Regions from separate parts of the Bacillus sp. LQ01 genome, predicted to be linked through region 1. Evidence: a T-box and tRNA genes for the amino acid it is inferred to sense, from the RefSeq annotation. Region 1 holds a T-box; the other holds one or more tRNA genes.

Evidence for each region. A T-box is a leader RNA that pairs with one kind of tRNA and senses whether it is charged. The one in region 1 lies ahead of argS (arginine--tRNA ligase), so its partner is inferred to be a tRNA-Arg.
Region 2: it encodes a tRNA-Arg, which carries the amino acid that the T-box ahead of argS (arginine--tRNA ligase) is inferred to sense. The anticodon was not compared.

What each region holds. Positions count from the first base shown of each region.
Region 1 is NZ_JBYEZL010000001.1:1,303,789-1,306,975, reverse strand. It holds gene AC22L0_RS06940 (DUF2085 domain-containing protein) at 1-62, opposite strand, end outside; gene argS (arginine--tRNA ligase) at 175-1,863, opposite strand; T-box leader at 1,909-2,123, opposite strand; gene AC22L0_RS06930 (class I SAM-dependent methyltransferase) at 2,164-2,940, opposite strand; gene AC22L0_RS06925 (BrxA/BrxB family bacilliredoxin) at 2,990-3,187, opposite strand, start outside.
Region 2 is NZ_JBYEZL010000003.1:204,382-207,568, reverse strand. It holds gene spoVAD (stage V sporulation protein AD) at 1-124, opposite strand, end outside; gene spoVAC (stage V sporulation protein AC) at 125-601, opposite strand; gene AC22L0_RS21725 (YhcN/YlaJ family sporulation lipoprotein) at 631-1,119, opposite strand; gene AC22L0_RS21720 (DUF1657 domain-containing protein) at 1,213-1,419, opposite strand; tRNA gene AC22L0_RS21715 (tRNA-Arg) at 1,624-1,699, shown strand; gene rpoN (RNA polymerase factor sigma-54) at 1,958-3,187, shown strand, end outside.

The sequences.
Region 1 (3,187 bases):
TTAAAAAAACTCCTATCTAATCTTCTATGACAAGGAATTTGTAAAATAAAAGTTCGAATCAATATGAATCACCCTCTCTAAAAAGATTTTAATTGATTTTGCAAAAAAAATATATATCCAATAAAAAAACAAACCAGGTTTATACTAGACCCAGTTTGTCAGTTTACTACTATGTTACATCTCCTCAGGTGCCTCCACCCCAAGTAAACGTAATCCTTCTTTTAATACAACCGTCACAGCATAAACCAATGCGAGTCTGCTGTCTTTTTCTTCGCTCTCTTCTAATATACGAACATTACCGTAATATTTATTGAATGATTGTGCTACATCTAATATATATTTCGAAATAATAGATGGCTCATTTTTATTGAAAGCTGCTTCAATTACTTGAGGGAATTCATTAAGTAATTTTACGACACTCCAGCTATAATCATCTTTTAAAGAAAACGTACATGTTTCAAATTCTACACTTTCTTTTCTTAAAATAGAGCAAGCACGTGCATGTGTGTACTGTACGTAAGGTCCTGTTTCTCCTTCAAATTTCAGCATATTTTCTAATGAGAATTCGATATTATGCATACGCTCATTTTTTAAATCGTGGAAGATGACTGCACCAACACCGACTTGCTTTGCTACTTCTTCTTTCTGTTTTAAGTTTGGATTTTTCTCTTCAATATTTTGTTTTGCAAGTTCGATTGCTTCTTCGAGTACTTCTTCAAGTAAAATAACTCTTCCTTTACGTGTCGACATTTTCTTACCATCTTTTAAAATGAAGCCAAACGGTACGTGTTCCATACCATCAACCCAAGTATAGCCAAGTTTTTTTAATACGGTGAAAAATTGATTGAAATGTAAGCTTTGTTCTGGACCAACAACATATAGCGCTTTATCAAACCCATAAGTGTTTTGACGATATAAAGCTGCCGTTAAGTCACGCGTTGCATAAATCGTCGCACCATCTGATTTTCTAATTAAACAAGGCGGCATTCCTTCTTCTTCTAAATTAACGACTAATGCACCTTCTGATTCTTCAAGCAACTCATGTTCTTCTAAAATCCCAATAAAATCTTCCATTAAATTATTATAAAATGCTTCTCCCTGAAAATTAGTAAATTCTACACCGAGAAGTTCATAAATGCGAGAAAATTCTTTAAGGGACTCATGACGGAACCAATTCCAAAGCTCTACCGCTTCTTCATCACCTTCTTCTAATTTCTTAAACCAAGCACGTCCTTCTTCTTCTAGTTCTTCGTCGTCTTTTACCTCTTCATGGAATTGGACATATAACTTAAATAGCTCACGTATTGGATCTTCTTTAACTACTGCTTCATTTCCCCATTTTTTATAAGCCGTAATTAACTTTCCAAACTGTGTTCCCCAATCTCCTATATAATTAATCCCTACAACTTCATAACCACATTTTTCAGCGATATGTTTCAGCGAATTTCCTATCATTGTAGAACGTAAATGCCCCATCGAAAAAGGTTTCGCGATATTAGGAGAGGAATAATCAATTACTACTGTTTTTTCACAGCCAAAGTGGTTTTGACCGAACTCTTCTTTCTCCGCTAAAACTGTTTTTAATACTGCATCACTTACAGTTTCACGATTGAAAAATACATTTACATAAGGACCAACGGCTTCTACTTTCGTAAAAAACGGATTATTTAATTTCTCAGCAACTTCCTTTGCGATAAGAGCTGGTGCTTTTTTATATTGCTTCGCTAATGAAAAGCATGGGAACGCTGCATCTCCAAATTCATCTTGTTTCGGTGTTTCAATTAAATCTAAAATTTGTTTTTGCGTTAATTCATTCGTGAAAATATTAGATAAACTTTCCACAAACTGCATTTTATAATCCATGATACAACCTCCTTATTTTTTAAAACACAAAAAACTCGTCTCTAAAAAAGAGACGAGTTTTAACCCGTGGTACCACCCTTGTTGTTCGTTACGAACCACTTTCCCGTTTATAACGAGGACAGGGGGCCTCGGCTTTCTCTACTATTCGTTCAAGAAGCATCTCCGAAGTGCGCTTCATCTTTTTCTTCCGTACTAGGCTCACACCATCCCTAGCTCGCTTTCCTTCTAAAAAAGACTACTCTCTTCATCACAGACAGTATATTTAATTAATTATTGCTTATTATACATCTTTTCAAACAATTAGCAAGGGTCAATTACACCAAAGTGAAACTTAGCACTTTTTCTTTTGTATACATAAAAATTGTGTTTTTCAAATCTAGAACTACGAAAATGATCTTTTAAAACGACACGTTTTCTCGCCACTCGTTTTGCCTCCGCAATTGTTTCGTCAGTAATATCATGATACAAAGCGAAGTGTTTTAATCCTTTAATTCCGTCGGATTCTATGACAGTTTCTTCAAACATCGGATCAAGGTAAACGACATCGTAACTATTGTCTTCACATTGCGCTAAAAATGAAAAATGCTCCGTTTTCTTTACTTGAATTCTTTGCATTGCTTCATCAATTTCAGAAACGGATGAAGACCATGTTTTCAAACCATTTTCCATAATATAAGCCATATACTCATTGCCTTCAAGTCCTGTTACTTTTCCGCTTTCACCAACAACATAACTAGCTACAATACTATCTGATGCCATCCCGAGCGTACAATCTAACACTGTCATTCCTCTCTCTAATTGCGTGGCTTGTACAAACGGATCGTGTTCTCCACGCATTAACCTTTTCACACGAAACATCGCTGAGTTCGGATGAAAGAAAAACGATTCTTCCGTACCTTTTGGATAAATAGCTAATCGGTTCTTCCCTACGACAAGCACATCTTGTTCATACTGCTCATGTAGCTTATGTACTGGTATGTCATTACGTTTAACGAAAGAAGCATTTAATTCTGCTGCTACCTCGTTTGCATAATCTGTCATTTCTTTGTTCGTTCTTCCTGCTGTTGTTACGATCATGGTTTCACCTCTATATAAAGAAAAGAGGGAGATTTACTCTCCCCCTTCTTTAGCAATTCTTTTCGAAAGCTTGTTCTAAGTTCGTAATAATTTCGTCCATAGTTGCACCTTCAATTTCATGACGGTGAATGAAGTGAACAACTTCTTTTCCTTTTAATAATGCCATAGATGGTGAAGATGGAGGAATTTCTCCGAAGTATTCACGCATTTTTGCAGTAGCATCTTTATCTTGACCTGCGAATACAGT
Region 2 (3,187 bases), on a different contig from region 1:
CTTCATGAAGGATATCGAAGTCTTCTGGGATGTTCCCCTTTGCTTCAAATGGTCCACCGACAACCCCTGTTGAAATAATGACTGGTTTGTTTTCAAATACCCACGTTCGGTGTCCTTGTAACATTTATAGCCCTCCCCATTGAACGAGAATAGTTTTAATAAGTGCGATGACGAAAGCGGAAAATACACCAAATAAAATAACAGAACCAGCTAGTTTAAACATATTACCGCCGACACCGAGTACAAAACCTTCCGTTCGGTGTTCAATACACGCGGAGATAACAGAGTTACCAAATCCAGTGACAGGTACAGCTGTTCCAGCGCCTGCAAACTGACCGAGACGATCGTATACACCGAATCCGGTTAGCAACATTGAGATAAAAATAAGAGTTGCGACTGTTGGATTTCCTGCTGAGCGTTCGGTAAAATCGAAATACGTAATATAAAAAGTTGATATCAGTTGCCCGATTAGGCAGATAAAACCACCAACGAAAAAGGCCTTTAAACAATTTTTTAGAACAGGGCGTTTCGGTTCGCGTTCTTGCTCAAATTTTTTGTATTCCTGTTGTACAGGGGTTAAGTTTTTATCTTTACTTGACATTGCAATCCTTCCTTTTCTATTCGAAAGCGTTAAGTGTTAGATTCCATTTCTGATCCGATTAGCTTTAACTGTTTTTTGATCTCATCTTTCGATACTTCTTTTTTCTTAATTTTGTTTGCAAGCTTTTCGAGTAACATAAAGATTTTTTTATCTGTACTAACACGAACATCGAAAGTAGGATATTCATCACTTAGTTGCTTTTGAAGTTTCTTGCGCAAAGGTTTTAATCCAAACCTTTCATGATGCTCAGGTATAACCGCTATGTAGAGATCTAAATTTGAATTCACTGCTGCGCTTTTTATAATTTCATCCATAGCGAGGGCCTTTTTCTTAGCTCCTTGCGATATAGATTGATTAAAGGATTCTGTACTCATCTTTGTTAATTTTGGACCCTTTTCTTTTTCTGTTCGTTTTGTTTCTTCTTTCTTTACCTTTTTATCTAATGGGCTATGATCACAACCGGTAAAAGAACTAAATAGAAGTATAAATAACGCGGTTATAAGTCCAATCTTTCGCATAATCATCATTCCATTTCTATTGCAATATGTAATGTGATAGAAAAAGGATGACTGCATATCATCCTTTTTCTATTTCACAGCAAGACTGATTCGTTATTGCTGTGAGTATTGTGGTTCTTCTTGTTGGACTTCTTCAACACGTGGGTTTAAAGAATCGATAATCGTTTGTGTTTGCTGCGCAGCTGTTTGGAAAAGTTGCTTAGCTTGTTGGTTATCCGTATCAAGAGCGAATCCCTCTAAGCTAGCTTGTGCGCTTTTTAATCCAGAAACAGTCTGCTTTAATTTTGTAATTACAGTCATTGAATGAAGCCCCCTTTGGAATATCAATTCAAAGATTATAATTTGTGAGTTGGGGAGAATTTATGATTGGAAAATTTAGGGGTGGAATGGATTTTATATGCTTTTAGCTAAGATGCATAAGGTATTACGGGGATATTTTTATTGATTTAGATGGATTTTATTGCTATTATTATGAGAAGAAAATGAAGTGTTTTCTATAATCATGCGCCCATAGCTCAGTCGGATAGAGCGGTGGTTTCCGGTACCACGTCTGCCGGGGGTTCGAATCCCTCTGGGCGCGTCAAAAAGTCCTAACTTACGTTTTGTAGGTTAGGACTTTTTTTATTTACCTCTTGTTATATCTAGTAATAAGATTTACTATTAGTACTTGATAATAATTTTTAATTTTATTATTTTCTTTCAATATTATTCAAATTTCGGTTGTAAGTTGTAAATCTCATTAATACATATAAATTAATAATATTTTGGAATGGGTGTCTGCGTGAGGATTCTCCTTTTACCAAACTTATTGTACAATAGAAACAAGGGGGAGATTAGTTTGAAGGCAAGTCTTTTACAAGAACAAAGCTTACGTTTGGCAATGACACAAGAGTTAAGGCAAGCGATTACAATGCTCCAGTATAATGTACAAGAATTATCGGAGTTTTTGTATGAGCAATCGTTAGAGAATCCCCTTATTGAGTTAGGTGGTTTTGAGAGGGAGAAGAAAAAGAGCTCTAACAACAGTAAAAGTACCAGCAAACAAGTCGAGAATCAGATGGAGATCTACAGTGTGGATTCTACAACGATTCAGCAACATTTATTAAATCAAATACAGTATTATAAAATAGATGAAGAAGAGCGAAAAGTAGCTTCTTTCATTATTATGAACATGGATGGAAATGGATATTTACAAGAAACGAATGAAGAGTTAGCAGAGCTCCTTTCTGCACATATTCATGTAGTCGACCGTTCTGTAGAGCTTGTCCAATCACTGGAGCCAGCAGGGGTAGGGGCGCGTAATATTCAGGAATGTTTAACCTTACAATTGAAGCGCTTACAAAGACGTAATGGATTAGCAGAAGAGGTTGTAGAAGATCATTTCGCTTATTTTGTGAAGAAAGATTGGCGAAAGCTCGTTCAAGTGTTGAAGTGTAGTAATGAGGAATTGCAGAGTGCGGTAAATTGTATAACGTCATTACAACCAAAACCAGGTCTTGCGTTTTCTTCAGATAAACCACTTTACATTGTACCTGATATGGCGGTGAAAAAAGATGGCGATCGCCTCGTTTTACAAATGAATGAGAGAAATATGCCGAGAATTGAAATTCATTCTGAATATAGTGCGCTTCTTAATAATAGTGAAAGTGAAGTAGCATCTTACGTATCAGAAAAGTATCAGCATGTGCAGTGGATTATGCGCAGTTTGAAGCAGAGAAAACAGACATTGCTGCAAGTAATGACTATTATTATGGAAAAACAACGTGATTTCTTCTGGAAAGGTCCAGAGTATTTAAGACCTCTCGCTTTAAAAGAGGTAGCGGAAGAGTTAAGTGTGCATGAATCGACAATTAGTCGTGCGACGCGAAATAAATATGTGCAAACACCGCACGGTTTATTTGAGATGAAATCGTTCTTTAGCAATGCCGTTTCGACGACTGAAGATGAAGCAGTTTCTACAAAACGTGTAAAACAATTTATTCAAACGCTAATTGGGGCAGAGGATAAGAAAAAGCCACTTTCAGATCAAAAGATTTCAAAATTATTAGAAGAAGAGCATGAAATTGTT